3 regions of the Marinomonas sp. NPDC078689 genome follow, and region 1 is predicted to be linked to each of the others. Evidence: predicted binding sites of a transcription regulator. Region 1 holds the regulator's gene; each other region holds the start of a gene.
The links. The regulator FliA, encoded in region 1, starts transcription of late flagellar genes. The targets are predictions, from matches to a motif close to CTAAAGTTNNNNNNNNNNCNGCCGATA.
Positions count from the first base shown of each region.

Region 2: a site for FliA is predicted at 4,626-4,652, ahead of ACIGBN_RS01530 (flagellin). Genes of this name have one in related genera too.
Region 3: a site for FliA is predicted at 4,811-4,837, ahead of flgM (flagellar biosynthesis anti-sigma factor FlgM). Genes of this name have one in related genera too.

Region 1 is NZ_JBITUJ010000008.1:74,088-79,852, forward strand. It holds gene ACIGBN_RS13520 (chemotaxis protein CheW) at 1-1,681, opposite strand, end outside; gene ACIGBN_RS13525 (protein phosphatase CheZ) at 1,694-2,482, opposite strand; gene cheY (chemotaxis response regulator CheY) at 2,492-2,884, opposite strand; gene ACIGBN_RS13535 (RNA polymerase sigma factor FliA) at 2,928-3,665, opposite strand; gene flhF (flagellar biosynthesis protein FlhF) at 3,767-5,050, opposite strand; gene flhA (flagellar biosynthesis protein FlhA) at 5,150-5,765, opposite strand, start outside.
Region 2 is NZ_JBITUJ010000001.1:342,716-348,480, reverse strand. It holds gene ACIGBN_RS01555 (6-hydroxymethylpterin diphosphokinase MptE-like protein) at 1-960, opposite strand, end outside; gene ACIGBN_RS01550 (hypothetical protein) at 950-1,243, opposite strand; gene fliS (flagellar export chaperone FliS) at 1,243-1,677, opposite strand; gene fliD (flagellar filament capping protein FliD) at 1,711-3,150, opposite strand; gene ACIGBN_RS01535 (flagellar protein FlaG) at 3,192-3,611, opposite strand; gene ACIGBN_RS01530 (flagellin) at 3,692-4,573, opposite strand; gene ACIGBN_RS01525 (flagellin) at 4,925-5,765, opposite strand, start outside.
Region 3 is NZ_JBITUJ010000001.1:321,666-327,430, forward strand. It holds gene ACIGBN_RS01410 (magnesium transporter) at 1-502, opposite strand, end outside; gene ACIGBN_RS01415 (aminodeoxychorismate/anthranilate synthase component II) at 845-1,423, shown strand; gene trpD (anthranilate phosphoribosyltransferase) at 1,433-2,467, shown strand; gene trpC (indole-3-glycerol phosphate synthase TrpC) at 2,488-3,300, shown strand; gene ACIGBN_RS01430 (OsmC family protein) at 3,322-3,729, shown strand; tRNA gene ACIGBN_RS01435 (tRNA-Arg) at 3,780-3,855, opposite strand; gene ACIGBN_RS01440 (flagella synthesis protein FlgN) at 3,941-4,420, opposite strand; gene flgM (flagellar biosynthesis anti-sigma factor FlgM) at 4,455-4,772, opposite strand; gene flgA (flagellar basal body P-ring formation chaperone FlgA) at 4,878-5,570, opposite strand; gene ACIGBN_RS01455 (chemotaxis protein CheV) at 5,701-5,765, shown strand, end outside.

The DNA of each region.
Region 1 (5,765 bases):
AACCAGGCGCAAAAATCAGATTAAAGGCTTCGTCATCCGACAAACGCTCTGCCGCGTCCATGTCCATCAAGCCTTTTTCAACGGCTTTACGACGCAGTACATCAGGGTCCATACCCGCGCCATCATCATCGATGGACAAGAGTATATGATCGCCTTCTTGCTCTGCAGAAAGCACCACATGACCAACTCGAGGCTTACCATTGGCTTCACGAACATCCGGCACTTCGACACCATGGTCAACCGAGTTTCGGACCAAATGCACCAATGGATCAGCAAGGGCTTCTACTAGGTTTTTATCTAAATCTGTCTCTTCGCCACGCAGCTCAAGATTGACTTCTTTCTTCAAGTTTCGAGCCAGATCTCGAACCACTCGAGGGAACTTGCCAAAGACTTTCTTGATCGGCTGCATTCGCGTCTTCATGACCGCGTTCTGCAAATCGCCTGTCACTACATCCAGGTTAGCCACCGCTTTGCCCATAGACTCGTCTTCGCTTTGTAGGCCTAAACGTACCAAGCGATTTCGAACTAAGACAAGCTCGCCAACCATGTTCATAATGTCATCAAGTCGCTTCGTATCTACACGAACCGTCGCTTCTTGCGTCACCGGAGAATTGCTCGATTTTTCTTTCACCGGCTCCGTGCGTTTTTTCTCAACCGCTGGCTTAGCAGCAGGTTTCGGGGCTGACGCTTTTTCCGCTTTCTTCTGAGGCGCTTCCGCTTTAGTTTCAGCGGCATTCGCCTCAGCGGTTGCCTTCGGCGCCTGGCCTTTACCGTGCAAACTGTCTAATAAAGATTCAAATTCATCTTCTGTTATCAAGTCGCCTTCGGTCGAAACAGACGCTTTTTCCTCTGCCGCTTTATCTGAAGATGGGGCTTCTTTCGCCTCTTCAACCTGCCCTGGTGCATTACTACCATGGAGTTGATCAAGCAGTTTCTCAAATTCATCTTCTGTTATTTCATCGGCACCAGACGACTCAGCAATCGGCTCAGCCGGCTTTGACTCTTCGGCAGAAATACCCGGTGCACTTGAACCATGAAGTTGATCAAGCAAGGCATCGAATTCGTCTTCGGTAATATCATCTGAACCTGTTACCTCGCCGGACGGTATGGATTCTGCATTGCTAGAATCGCCTCCCCCTAAAGCATCGAGTAAAGATTCGAACTCGTCGTCAGAAATATCATTGTGCTCAACGGCATCGCCTTGCTCTGAAGCATCACTCAACACAGAAGACCCTTCCTCTGCACTGTCGTTCACCTCAGGCGCTTCGTCTGCCGCCATTTCCGCTTCGCTTGGTGGCACAGCATACGCACTTAATGCACTGATTAAGTCAGGATCTGCACGTTCAGGTTCACCACCTGCCCGTACGGTATCAAACATTTCGTTTACAGCATCTAACGCCTGTAATACGACATCCATTAACTCTGAATCAATTTTACGCTGACCATTGCGCAAGATATCAAACACACTTTCCGCGTAATGACAGCAATCTACTAAAGCGGTTAACTGGAGAAAACCCGCGCCGCCTTTGACGGTGTGAAAACCACGAAAAATAGCATTAAGTAGCTGTTTATCATCTGGGTTTTGCTCTAGATCTACTAATTGTTCGGAAAGCTGTTCAAGCAGTTCGCCAGCTTCTACCAAAAAATCCTGCAGAATTTCTTCATCGACCTCGAAACTCATCCTCAGCTCCTTTTAGAAACCAAGACTTGATAGCAAGTCGTCTACTTCGTCTTGACTATTTAGTACTTCAGGGTTGTTTTGTTTATTAATAGCTGGGCCATGTCCACGAGTGTCATCGTGTTCTGCCTCTTTCTCTTCGTATTGAATCCCGGAGATACTATCAACGCGTCCTGCAACAGCAACAAGATGAACAAGGCGTTCTTCTACATCTCGAATTAAATCATTCACTCTAGCAATAACCTGACCCGTAAGATCTTGGTAGCCTTGCTCTAAGAGAATGGTGTTGAGGTTGGAGTGTAAAGCGGTGGCACTGTTATCCGCATATTGTAAAAAGACATCAATACGCTTGTATAACTCACGAAATTCTTGCGGCGTGAGATCACGTTGAATCAATCGGCCCCAATCCTTTCGTAATTCTTTTGCTTGAGCCTGCAATTCACTGGCAACAGGCATACTGCTATCTACCATATCCATGGTTTTGTTAGCAGCAGAACTCGTTAGTTCAATGACATAATTTAGGCGATCAGACGCATCCGTGATCTTGGTTCCAGAATCACTGGCTTTATCGCCTACGACTAAATCCATTGAATCGATTTGAAAATCTCGAATAGCATCATGGAGGCTGCGTGTTAATGTGCCCACCTCTTTATAAAAGCTACTGTGCCGAGCGTCACTCAGTTCCTGTATTATCTTAATAGCGCCACTAAAATCACCTGTCTCCAAATGATTTAATAAATCAACAGCACCATCTCTAACTAAGTTTTCAAAATCTCCTAGTTCAGATCCAGATTGCTTTGACATCAACAGTCCTTATTTAGCCGCATCGATTCGTTCGAATATTTTCTCAATTTTTTCTTTGAGAGCTACCGCAGTAAAAGGCTTAACAACATAGCCATTTACACCAGCTTGTGCCGCTGCAATAATCTGGTCACGTTTCGCTTCCGCCGTTACCATAAGAACGGGGATGCTTTTTAATTTCTCATCCGCTCGAACAGCACGAAGCAACTCGATTCCAGTCATCCCTGGCATATTCCAATCGGTCACAAGAAAGTCCACTGTGCCTGCTTGAAGAATCGGCAACGCTGTTGTTCCATCATCCGCTTCAACTGTATTGGTAAACCCCAAATCCCGCAGTAAGTTTTTGATGATACGTCTCATTGTCGAGAAATCATCAACAATCAGGATCTTCATGTTTTTATCCAATGCACCCTCCACACTCTAACGTTAGTCTTTCAAAACACATAATTTAGTCCTGCCAGTCACTTAATCGAGCCTTTAACCGCATCGCGGCTTGGCTGTGTATTTGACTGACTCTAGATTCACTGACACCTAACACCGCGCCAATTTCTTTTAAATTTAACTCTTCATTGTAGTAAAGAGATAATACAAGTTTTTCTCTTTCTGGGAGTAAGTCGATCTCTTTCGCCAACTGCCCCTGAAAGCCACTCTCTTCTGTCATGGCATAGGGCGTACTATTAACGTCCGATGACATGCCATCCAAGACACCACTGTCACTTTCAATGATTTCTTCATAGCTGAATAGCTGAGTGGTCATTGATGAATGAATAATGTCATGATATTCATCAATGCTAATGGCCATGTGAGCCGCTACTTCCATATCGGTTACATCACGGCCAACTTTAGATTCTAACTCATGTATCGCTGCCGATACGGCACGACCATTTCGTCTGACGGAGCGAGGAGCCCAATCTGCTTTGCGAATCTCATCCATAATGGAACCACGAATGCGAATTCCAGCATAGGTTTCAAAACTAGCGCCTTTGTTTGATTCAAACCGTTTATAGGCTTCAATCAACCCCATCATTCCCGCTTGTGTTAAATCATTTACATCAACACTGTTTGGCAAGCGAGCCAACAGATGATACGCAATTTTTTTAACTAAATAACCATACTGGTCAACAATAGCATCAACTGACAAGGTCGCTTTTTTAGCGTATGTGTTATATCCGTTTTTGGTTTGCATAAGTTATAGCGTAAACAACCTTTAACTATTTGAATCCAATGCACATAATAACTGTACTACAGACTTTGGCTCGGGGCTTGACCTAATCAAGCACCATATTACTAACTGCCATATCTTAATGCACCGTAAAGTTGACTATAATGCTCTGCCGTATATACCGCTCGACTAATTAAATTGTGGGCCCGTGCAGGCTCAATATCATCTGGAATGCGTTGACCGTCAGCGATATAAACAACCGGTAACCCTTCCTCTACCACCACACTAATCGCTTCGCCTAGCGAGGCAGACTCATCAAGTTTACTCAATACACAGCCATCTAACTGCACTTGAGAATACACATCGATGACGGTTTTCAATACTTGTCGTTGGCTAGTACAAGGCAATACAAGCAATTTCTTTAATCCGACACGCGCCCGTTTCATCATTAACAACTGACGTTCTAGGTTAGAATCCCGAGGATTCATCCCTGCCGTATCAACCAGCACCAATGAATAATCTGAGTACTTTGCCAGCACTTCGTTTAAATCAGAATACTCATTAACAACTTCAACTGGGACATTGAGTATACGACCAAATGTCCGAAGTTGCTCATGGGCGGCAATTCGATAGGTATCTGTGGTTACTAAAACCACACTTCCCGAGCCGTGCTTCAATACATGTTGGGCGGCAATTTTACCAATTGACGTGGTCTTGCCCACACCCGTCGGGCCCATAAAAGCAATACAACCCTGTAATTCATTATTATTAGAACGAATAGGAATGTAATCCGCTAGATGAGCTAATAATCGATTCCAGTCGTCTTCTCGCCCTTTTAAATCAATATCGTCTAAAAGGCGCGATATCACAGTGTCAGATAACCCCAAGCGCTTTAGTTTCTCTCTCGCTTGAGCTTCAATCGGATTCACTTTCGAGTTAGCGGCGGTCTGTTGCTCCAACATATCTCGAACGTGTTGCAGCTCCAGTTCCATTTCATGAATCTGACGCGCGTTGTCCCGGTTTTTTAGCGACAGCGCCTCTTCCACTAACGGATCTTCTTGATCCTCTTGCAATGGTGGCAAATCAAAAGAAGCGGCCTGCGGTTCTGGTGCGCTAGGCTGAGCTGGCGAATACTGCTTTGCTCGCTCTATACGTTCAAAATATTCTGCACTCGGGTCTTGATTCTGCTCAGGTCGCTTCGCTTGGGCAGAACGAGGAGAAGGTGTTGACGCTTTCTTTTCGGCCATACTAGAAGGCAAAGAGCCGTCATAATCCAATGCTGCAACAATCTCTATTTCCCCTGTCGCTAGGCGTTGGTTCGACAAAATGACCGCGTCAGGGCCCACAGCATCACGGACTTTCCGTATTGCTTGGCGCATGTCGGGTGCTCGAAACCGCCTAATTTGCATGAATACTACAATCCTTCTAGTTTATTTTTCTTACAAATCCATAGCTTACCCGAAAGGTTTTGATAAATATAGATAGTAAATCATTACAATCAATACAGACTATTGACCTATCACACCGACCACAGTGATTCTTTTGTGATCAGGCACTTCCTGATAAGACAATACTGACATATTTACCATTCCATAGCGCATAAAGCGCGCCAACATAGGTCGTATTGGTGCAGACACAATCAAGATAGGCGTATTGCCCATTGCTTCTTGCTGTTCGGCAGATTCTTTCAAAGAGCTTTGCAATTGTTCTGCCATTTTTGGCTCTAAAATCAAGGCTTCTTCATTCTTAATGCCAGATTGCTGACTCTGTTGCACTGTTTGCATGAGCATCTTCTCTAATTGAGGGTCCAGCGTCAGCACCGGAATCTCTTCTACGCCATCTGCCAATGTCTGAATAATCATTCGAGAAAGCGCTGTACGCACGGCCGCCGTGAGCACCATAGGGTCCTGAGTTTTCGGCTGAACCCCCATAATGGCCTCAGCAATGGTGCGCATATCTCGCAATGGCACACCTTCGATCAATAGGTTCTGCAATACTTTTAGAAGCACACTTAAAGGAACCGTATTTGGCACCAATTCTTCCGCTAACTTAGGATTGTATTGCTTCAGCAAGCTGAGCAATTGCTGAACTTCATCATGACCAATCAATTCATACGCGTGTTTG
Region 2 (5,765 bases), on a different contig from region 1:
GCCTTGGTCTAAAGAAGGGCCATTACCCAAAATAAACACAGGGACATCTGTCACCCACTTTGGTAATGCGTCGCGGCCTTTAAATTCCGCCAATCGAGTGTTCGGTAGAGAACGCAGTCCTTGAGCAATCCCAATTAACGCATCATCAAAAAAGCCCCATCCCATGACCTGTCGAGCGTAGTGCTTTTGAAAATAAGCAATGGCGCTGTCATTTTCAGGACTACCATAAGCCACGTGCAAAAACGTCTCAGGGGCCATGAAATAGCCATTTTCAGCCAATTGAAGAATGTACTTTTCGGTAAACTCTTCAGGCTCCACACCTAGAAAAAAATGTATGGTACGGCCATCCGAGTTGAATGCTTCTAATATTGGCTGCCAATCGATGGCAAACAATGAATAGTAGAAATAGTCTAAATCGCATTCATATAAATACAGGTGTTTGACGTCCTGACGCGCTAGAAACGCTTCTAGTTGGTAGCCCAGCTCAATCCCAAAAAAGACAGCAGAACCCACAAATGCAGGTAGCCCTTTTTGCTTTTCTAGACCTTTTTTTTGCTCAGCCATCACGTCCATCATTTTATTGCTATAAAACACATGGCGACTTGGGTGATTATCAGTCTTATTTAAATTGAGGAAGGTTTTATTAGGCGATGCCAACGATGACAGTATTTTTCGCTCTGACTGCGCTCTTGGTTGTTGGGAAAACAGAGGCGCGGCAATGTCTTCGCGAAATAAATTTAAGTCGCCGCAAGCTTCCATGTAAATATGTTTTTTTGTCGGCTGGAAGTGAACAAACTCGTCGTATATGTGCGGCATAACACTGGCAAATAACGCCATATTTTTAAGATAACGCTCAGTAAGAACTTGGTCATGCTCTTTAATGCGCGCTAAACCTTGAGAAAAAAGCAAAATAAATTCTTCTGTTTGCTCAACAGAAACAGGGGAGCTCTCATTTAGCATGTTTGACGCCTTTGTACTGACTAACACCTTTGCGTGTTTTGGTGGACTGAAAAAGCTGCTCTTTCATGGTGTCATGTAGGTGTTGAATAAGCATAATCGCTTGTTGATGTAGCTGTATAAAGACCTTTATCTGAGAGTCTATTTGAGCATTACCTGAAGGTTCGATAGAGCGAATAAAAGCATCATTTTCTTCGCAAAAGCGCAGTATTTCCTGACTGTCTTTTTCCTTGATGCTTTTTTCTAGTATCGTAATCGAGCGTTTTAGGTAAGCCTCATCCAGCATTAAACCGTTCCTGTTCTGGCTTGATTTCTTTCTTCGTAGGCTTTCTGTTTGTCCATATCAGAAATTTGGTCCCAAGCGCCTTTGATCTGTAAGATAAGACCCATTACATGATCAAGAATCGCGGTATCTTTCTTCACACTCGCCTCAGTAATTTGAGCCGTCATGTAGTCATACAAAGACTCAAGATTATCGACTAACTCAGGATTAACATCGCGGTCTAAGGCATCGCGTAAGCTATTAATAATTTCAACAGCGCTTGTCAGTGCTGCGGCCTTTCCTTCCCAATCAGCTCGCGCAATACAGCCTTTACCAAGTGCTAACCGCTCTAAGGCACCTTGCATTAAGAGCTGAATGACTCGATGAGGATCTGCAGAGGCCAAATCAGACTTTAGTGAGTCCTTTTTATAAGCATGAATCCCTTTTTTCTCGTACATACACAACCCCGTTTTGTTACAGTTAAAACATTGTTACAGATTATTTAGTGTGGAATTTAAATAGTTGCCCTGGGCTTTCATATTAGAAAGTTGTGAGCCTAAGTTGGTAAATTTATCCCGTAGAGAAGCTTCGTATTTGGTCATGCGATCTTCATAAGATTGCAAGGTTTCTTCTGTGTTATCTTTGGACTTTTGGATGGAATCCTTAAGCGCCTGATTCATACCGTCTCTGCCGGTATAACTGTTCAGCAATTTATCCAAAGACCCAGCGACGCCACCAGTGCCGGTAAATAAGTCAGGAAGTTCGTCATAATTCTGGCTTATTGCTTTATCAAGCTTAGCTTCATTGATACTCAAGGTCCCCTTACTGCCCATTTTAAGGCCAAGGTCAAAAACAGAAGCTAGCTTGCCAGTATTAGAATGACTCATCATGAAACTACTGGTCATTGATGACTGCAAGTTGCGAATCATGCTATTACCATTCAAGACAGAGCCTTTCGCAGCACTTCGACCTAAAACGCCAACAAGATCATTATAAGAAGAGACGAAACTTTTAATCGTCTCTTTCACTGTTTCTTCGTCATAACTAACATCCACCTTTGTTGGCTTGGTCGTTAGAGCAAGTGCGTCTATTGATAAGCCAGACACCGCTTTATCAAACGTATTACTGTCGTTACGAATCTGAATGCCATCTACCGTAATCACAGCGTCTCGCGCTTGATCATTGAGTGACACAGACATACCTGCTGACAAACCTTCGGTAGATACGCTGTCTAAAGACAAACCACTGGCATTAGTCGGTGCTTTTTCTAATGCGTCTTTTTCATCTTGCGTTAAGGAATCCGAAATAGCCAACTGAGATAAGGGAGTCGGTACGTTTGAGATGCGTAAAGAACTGCCATCCCCTTCTTTATCCGAGGTAATCGTAAAAAACAAATTTCCTTCACCGTTATCAACCAAGTTGGCCGACACGCCGAAATTGTCTTCTGCGCTATTTATTTGTTTTCTTAATTGGGAGAGTGTTGTTTTAGGCGGTACATCAAGCGTAAAAGATTTATCTCCAGCACTAAAGGTTAATTTACCACCGCGAGCGGTAATCACATCATCGGCTGAACTGAATAACCCTGGTGTAGATAAAGCTCGACTGCCTTTTGCAGTCTGATTAACACTGATTTCATAAGAGCCGTTTGAAGAGTTTCGGTCTGCACTTACATCAAGTACTTTCTTGTCATCAGGTTGATCAACAATGGCATTACGACCAGTGAAAAGATCGCTATCATTTAGCTTTTCTACGGTAGATTTGAAGGTGTCGATGGCTGATCCAACAGACCCTAACGCTGATAATTTCGAGTCGTAGCCTTGGATGGTATTTTTATACAGCTTAACCTTATCATCTCTCTGAGCGCTCACCATTTTATTAACAAGTGACTCTAGATCAACACCTGATCCAGCACCCAATGAGCCAACCGCCATAGCTTTTCTCCTGATCTTTTAGACATCATCAAAACGACATATCACACCCTACTGTTCACTAAGGTGCCTTTAACATCACTTAGCTCACTAATAATATCATCGATTCGCTCTGACATTTTCAAAAAATCCTCAGTAGGAATCTGACGCACTACATCCCCGGAAGATTGATCGACTACTTTAATGATATTTCTGCCACCATCTTCGGTGGTTTCAAATGACAAACGCACATTCAATTGTGTCATTTTGCTGTTCATTTCTTCAATTTGGTTAGGCTCAACCGTAGGGGAAGGACCTTGCCCTTGTGGTGTATTACTGCCTACCCTATCTGTATCGGACAGAGCTTGGACAACTTTAGACTCAAGTTGCTTTCGAGCGGTAAATTCATGGGAAGCACGTTGCTCTGGTCTAAGCGACATACTGTGGAAAGCTTGTTTAGAAAGATCACTAGAACTAATCGACATACCCCAAGTCTCCTAAAAACAGACAAAGCTGAGGCACTGCCCCAGCTTTTAGCTATGTTAGAACTATCTTAACGAAAGAACTATCTCAATAAAGACAACGCGGTTTGAGGACGTTGGTTTGCTTGTGACAGAATCGATGAGCTAGCTTGCTGCAAAATCTGTGCACTTGTTAGCGCCGCAGTTTCTTGAGCAAAATCAGCATCTTTCACTCGAGAACGAGCTGCAGATACGTTTTCTGTGATGTTACTAAGGTTGTTAATCGTTGAACCGAAACGGTTTTGCACCGCACCCAATTCCGCACGTTTAGAGTCAACCGCAGAGATCATCGAGTCAAGAACGCTGATCATGCTTTGAGCATTGGCCATAGAGGTAACAGACGCAGTAGACACACTGACTTGAGAAGATGCTTGGCTAGACAAACCGGACATGGTGAAACCACCGTTACCCGCAAAGTCGATAGATCCATTCGCACCAGCGTCTTTCATGTTAAAACTGATGGTTTGATTAGAATCTGCACCAACTTGGAAGACACCATCATAAGTACCGTCTAACAGGTTACGACCTGCGAAAGTAGTATCCGATGCAACACGGTTGATTTCTTTCGATAACTGACCCATCTCCTGCTGTAGTGCAGTACGATCTTTATCAGTGTTAGAGCCGTTAGCAGACTGCAAAGACAAAGTACGCATACGCTGAAGCATATTTGTTGTTTCGTCTAATGCACCTTCAGCGGTTTGCGCCAAAGAAATGCCATCGTTCGCGTTACGTACAGATTGGTTCAAACCATTAACTTGAGAAGTTAATCGATCCGAAATTTGCAAGCCAGCAGCATCATCAGCAGCACTGTTGATACGGCTACCAGAAGACAATCGCTGGAAAGCTGTGTCTAACGTTTTCCCTGAACTCATCAATTGACGCTGAGCGTTAAGAGATGAGGCATTCGTGTTTACATAAAGAGCCATATAGCCTCCAAAGATTTCAGAAATCCTGCGAAAAAGCAGTACTCGTCCTTGATATCGACGTCTCTTTAAAAAACTTTAGCAATTTATGGCAATTATTTACCTAATATAGGCAAAAACACGCCACGCAAAGGGTGGTTTTATGCCTAAGATATTGAAAAACATCATGTTTATTTTGTTTATAAACATTTAGTTAAATGTCTAATCTGGGTAAAATTTAGACATAAAAAAACCAGATGACAGAATTCTCACCTGGCTAAAAGCAGCTTCTAGGAGAGAGAAGCCACCTTGCTTCGAAAGCAAATCCGAAACAATAAAATAAGCGGCACAAACGTACCGCTCTAATGGATCTGATTAGTTACCCAATAAAGACAATGCCGTTTGCGGACGTTTATTGGCTTGTGCAAGCATACTGCTGCTCGCTTGCTGAAGAATTTGCGCACTGGTTAGTGACGCGGTTTCTTCCGCGAAATCTGCGTCTTTAATTCGAGAACGAGCCGCAGCAACATTTTCTGTAATATTGCTCAAGTTGTTGATCGTAGAGCTGAATCGGTTTTGTACCGCACCCAGTTCTGCTCGTTTTGTATCAACTGCAGAAATCATGGTATCCAAAACAGAAATCATGCTTTGTGCATTGGTCATGCTAGATACAGAAGCGGTCGACACAGAGACTTGAGGTGTTAAAGACCCTGCAGACAAGCCAGACATGGTAAAACCACCGTTTCCTGCAAAATCGATTGAGTTAGCGCTACCACCAGACTCCATTGTAAAACTGATCGTTTGGTTCGCATCAGCACCTACTTGGAACACACCGGCGTAAGTACCGTCCAACAAATTACGTCCACCAAATGTGGTTGTATCAGCCACTCGGTTAATTTCTTTCGACAATTGAGACATTTCTTGCTGAAGAGCTGAACGATCTTTGTCGGTATTGGATCCGTTTGCAGACTGGATAGACAAGGTACGCATACGTTGCAACATGTTGGTTGTTTCGTCTAGCGCCCCTTCTGCTGTTTGTGCAAGGGAGATACCATCGTTGGCATTTCGTACTGATTGGTTCAAGCCATTAACCTGAGAGGTTAATCGGTCACTGATTTGCAAACCTGCTGCATCATCTGCGGCACTATTGATTCGCTGACCAGAAGACAAACGCTGAAAAGCGGTATCTAGAGTTTTTCCAGACTGCATCAACTGA
Region 3 (5,765 bases), on a different contig from region 1:
AAATCATGTCGGTGTAATTGGGGGTGCTCTTTTTAAGTAAGCGCAATGCTTCTGATGAGCGAATGCTTTGCGAGGTGATGAGCAACTCATGATCCATCCAGCGGCCAACAAGGTCATCATCATAGACAATCCCTTTTTGGTAGTATTCTCTCTGTTTATGGTCCATTTGGTTGAGTGCGAGATCTACCATTTTGTCAGGTAGGGAATCCGCAATCTCGAGCAAATCTTCAGCGTCAACATCTGCAAATAAGGCTTCAATGTCAGATTCATCAAGCTCTTTTAACAGCAGACGTCGAGATTCACCTCGCATTTCAACCAAAATATCGAGGCGATTCGCTTGTTTTATGTTCTGCCACGCTCTCGTTCTTTGTGCGAGCGGAATGGACTCTAATGCCAGCGCCACATCGTCTGGTGTTAATTCGGCTATGGCTTTGCCGATGGACTCATAGGAGTACTCATCTTGAATTAGTGCTTCAATAAGGTCTGCAACTTGGTTGTGCACAGCATGTCCTTTATAACCAAAAAAGAGAGGAAGTAGCGATGGAGCGTTAGTGTGAAGTATAACGGTGATTGTTTCAAACAAGAGACGATTGTTAAGTACTTTTTGACGAAAAAATTGAATAAGGCTTAGCTTTCTTGATATTTTGTTGTGTTTTTATTTAGAGAGCGAGGCAATCGCTCCAACGTCAGAGAAAGGTGTTAGTGTTCGTGAGGCAAATCCTTTAAAATCGAGCTCTAACGAATGTTATGCTTCCCTGCGGTGAGGCGAAAAGACGCGCCAGCTAGATGAAACCATAACCGTGTATTTTAATGCCTTATATGAATTTAAAGAGTTAGTACAAACATGCTGTTAATGATCGATAATTACGACTCTTTTACTTACAACCTAGTGCAGTATTTTCGTGAATTAGGCGCTGAAGTTTGTGTTTACCGAAACGATGAAATTAGCCTAGAAGAAATTGCACAGCTTGCGCCTTCTCATTTGGTTATTTCGCCGGGCCCTTGTACGCCAAATGAAGCCGGTATTTCGATGGACGCGATTCGTGAATTTGCCGGTAAAATTCCTATTTTAGGCATTTGCTTAGGCCATCAAAGTATTGGGCAAGTCTTTGGTGGGGATGTGATTCGTGCTAAAAATGTCATGCATGGGAAAACCTCGCTTATTTATCACCATGGCACGTCTGTATTTCAAGGCTTACCGAATCCGCAAAGAGCAACGCGTTATCATTCTCTGATTGTTGATGAAACCAGTTTACCGGACTGCTTTGAGGTGACGGCTTGGACACAGGACCAAGACGGTAATCGAGACGAAATTATGGGGATGCGACATAAGTCCCTACCTGTAGAAGGGGTGCAATTTCACCCAGAATCTATTTTGACTGAGGCGGGACACGCCTTGTTAGCAAATTTTTTGACGCGATAGGAGAAACGGGTGGATATCCAAAAAGCAATCTCAGCGGTAGCGAGTCATCAGGATTTGACCAGTGATCAAATGCGTCTTGTTATGACCGATATAATGACAGGAAAAGCCACACCCGCTCAAATTGGCGGATTCTTAATCGGTTTACGAATGAAAGGCGAAACCGTCGCCGAAATTACAGCCGCCGCAGAGGTAATGCGCGAATTGTCTATGAAGGTTGATTTGCCATTAGACAATTTGGTCGATACCTGTGGTACCGGGGGCGATGGCGGTAACTTATTTAATGTGTCTACGGCGTCGGCGTTTGTGGTGGCTGCTGCTGGTGGCAAGGTTGCTAAGCATGGCGGGCGTTCTGTTTCCTCCAAATCGGGCAGTGCCGATGTATTGGAAGAGGCGGGAATCTACCTTGATTTAAGCGCGGAGCAAGTCTGTCGTTGTGTTGAAGAAATTGGTTTGGGTTTTATGTTCGCGCCAAATCATCACTCTGCAATGAAGTACGCAGTAGGCCCTCGTAAAGAAATGGCCACACGAACGATTTTTAACTTATTAGGGCCGCTGACTAATCCGGCTGGTACTAAGAATCAGGTGATGGGTGTTTTCGCGAAAGAGTGGGTTCGTCCCATTGCCGAAGTGCTTAAGGCATTAGGCAGTGAGCATGTGATGGTGGTTCATTCTCAAGATGGCTTGGACGAAATTAGCATTGGCGCACCGACGTATGTCGCCGAGTTGAAAAACGGTGAGATCTCAGAATATACGGTTGCACCGGAAGACTTTGGGATTCCGACCCAATCTCTTGAAAGCTTGCAAGCCACAGATTCAAGTAACAGCTTGGTGCTGGTGAAAACGGCATTAGAAGGCAAGGGTATTGAGAATCCGGCGCGCGATATTGTGGCGTTAAATGCTGGTGCAGCTATCTATGTTTGTGGTGTCGCTGACACGCTAAAGCAAGGCGTAGAAATGGCGGAAGACATGATTGGTAGTGGGCTGGCGAAAGTGAAGCTTTCTGAGTTGGCTAGTTTTACCCGTTATTATAAAAACGCTGAGTAAGTAAAGCGAAGGATGTTGTTATGCAAGTAGAAATTCCAACCATTTTAAGAAAAATTGTCGCGCGTAAGTTTGAAGAAATAGAGGCGCGTAAAGCCCAAACCTCTTATGCGAATTTGGAAGTGGCCGCTTCTGTCGCCAATGTTCATAATGCGACAAGAGGCTTTGCTCAGGCGCTGCGTAACAAGGTGGCAGCGGGTAACGCTGGGGTAATCGCAGAAGTAAAGAAAGCATCCCCTAGTAAAGGCGTTTTGCGAGAAAATTTTTCGCCAGCACAAATTGCTCGCTCTTATGAGCAGTATGGCGCTGCGTGTTTGTCTGTACTAACCGATCACGATTTTTTCATGGGCCATGAGGATTATCTGGTCGAGGCGCGTAATGCCTGCAAGTTGCCAGTGATTCGCAAAGATTTCATGGTCGATGAATACCAAATAATGGAATCTCGTGCGATTGGAGCGGATTGCATTCTTCTGATTGCGGCCTGTTTAGATGGTGCTCAACTGAAAGCGTTTGATTCCTTGGCGCGAGAGTTGGGGATGGATGTTTTGGTTGAGGTTCACAATCAGGCAGAATTGGAGCTTGCATTGGAGTATACCGAGACAGAATTGTTAGGCATTAACAATAGAGACTTGCATACCTTTGAATTAAGCCTAGATCATACTTTTGAGTTGATGAAAGGCGTTCCTGAAAATCGTCTAATTGTGACGGAAAGTGGTATTCATTCACGCGATGATGTGGCGCTAATGCGTCAAAACAATATACATGCCTTTTTGGTTGGTGAAGCCTTTATGAAAGCGCAAAATCCAGGTGAAAAATTGGCAGAGCTTTTTGATTAAGATTGTAAAGAAGGTTAGACGATGAAAACCGAAGTAACATGGCAAGAAGATGTGCATTTTACCGCACAAACAGGCTCAGGCTTTAGTATTGAAATAGATGGTAATCAACAAGCAGGCGCTCGCCCAATGGAGCTCTTATTGGCCGGCTTAGGTGGTTGCACCTCTTATGATGTGGTGAATATTCTTAAAAAATCTCGTCAAGATGTGGTCTCTTGTGTGGCTAAGATTGACGCGGATCGTGCGGATACCGTTCCGTCCGTTTTTACTGAAATACGCGTTCATTTTGTAGTGGCTGGGCGTAACCTCAAGGACAAGGTGGTAGAGCGCGCCGTTAAGCTATCGGCTGAAGAATATTGTTCTGCGTCTTTGATGCTTGAAAAAGGCGGTGTGAAGATTGTTCATAGCTTTGAGGTGATAGAAGCAGAATAACAGCACTTTCTGTGCGTTTAAAAAGAGCGGTAACGCTCTTTTTTTGTGTCTGGTGTCCCCTGCGAGATTCGAACTCACGTCTAAGACTTAGGAGGTCCTTGTTCTATCCGGCTGAACTAAGGGGACATTATCTTTCGATCTGAGATTTATACCTGATTTTGCACGCTAACTCAAATTCTGAAGCGGGAAATAATTGATTTGTATGAGTATTTTAGGCTCTTCCTAGCGTGTGTTTGCTACTAATTGGGCGGGTGGCGCCTCTGGAAGTGTAGACTTTACTTTTGTCATTATGACCTTGCAGTAACTCAAAAAGGTGTTTGTTGCGCTTTTGCAAGGTGCTAAGAATGCGAGCATTACTTTGGTTCTTTGTTTTGCAGATTGTGAGCAGGGCTTCGCAGTCTTCCATAAGTTGGCGGGTTTCATCCATTGAGCTGTCTTGCTCAGAAAGCCATACTTTGAAATCTTCTTCGGACGGTTTCTTGCGGTCAAGGATATTGAACTTAATGAGTAGATTGACTCTGCGCTCATTTAGCAAGTTCATTTCATCAAGGAGGGTGCTTTTTTCGGTGGCGATACTGACAATGGCTTCGCTGTTTAACTCACCAAATGCGACTCGTTCGCTATCAAGCAGAGAGGATAGCTGTTGCAGTATTTCTTTGCTTCTTAGAAAAACAGGAACGATGGGCAGCATAAGGCAAACCAATTAAGACTGTATTAGTAACAGTCTAGAATAATGAATCCATAGAAGCCATGTTGCTGGCAAGTTTTTGCGAGTCGATTTTGTAGTTTCCAGATGCAATGGCTTGTTTGATTTGATCTACTTTTTGCTGATCAATGTCAGAAAGGCCATTAATTTTGGATTCTTGATTTTGCAGTGTTTGAGCGGCGCCACTGAGCTTGACGGTATCTTCGGCCATAATGCCACCGCTGCTCGACGTGTTGGCGTCAACAGAAGCTTTCGATGTAGTGGAATCTTCTACAGGTGTACGGTTGTTTTTAGCAACGTTGCCCTGATTTGATATCCCTGTAAAATTTATTGCCATTGGGTTATTACCGCCTCGAATGATTTGCCTACTAGCTTTAACGGCTTTGAGTTGGAAAACTTTAGTAGAAAAAGCCGATATTTATACATCGCAATGAAACACTGCTTAGTAGTTTACAAGAACCTCACTGTCGGTTACAACTTTCGCGTATATAATTCGCCCCGAACTGGTGTTTTGTACGCGAATTTGTTGACCTTTAATGCCATTCTCTAGTGCTTTGCCATTCATTTTCACGACGATATTGCCGGTTCTTGCTGTAATTAAGATGCGCTCGCCTTTTTTGATCAGCGTCGGCTGTTTCGTGACGTTGTCGGTGATGAACGCATTAATGCGTAAGTTGCGAGAAGCAATTAATCCGTAAGGTGGGTGACTTTTAGTAAAAACTTGCCCTCTAAGACTTGTGATATCAACTTGGCCAATGTCTGTGTTTTGCTGGTTAATGGTCTGCCCGCGGTTGATCGGTGAGGTCGCTTTGATGGCAGAAATTAAAATGGTTTGGGTGACCGGCACAAAGGACTTCCATTCAGGCGATGTGCAGGATATCGCGTAGGTAGTGCGTTTTGACGCGTTAGGGCGTTGGTTTTCTATTGTTATCTTGGTGTCTTGGCAATCTGGCAAGTAGCTCAGAGCGGCTTGATTATTGAGATCAATTTTAATGTCGGCATCGGGGTACACGCTTGCCAGTCTTGGAATCTCAACAAGATTAATATAGTTGTGAATTTGCTCGGTTACCGATAAAGCGAAGCTATAACTGGCTTGGAGGCAAGCAAAGGCTATTATTAGCCTTACTGACGACATAATTAACTCTCTTTGTTATTGTTAAGTTATTAGTAAAATAGGGATAATCCCTCTATTATGGCTTTATATTTTAATATTAATGAGTCTGACTTAATACTCACTTTACGTATACATATTTTAGGAGACATTTATGGCTAGTGTTCTCGATAGCGTTAACCAGCGTACCCAGCTAGTTGGGGAGAACCGCCTCGAATT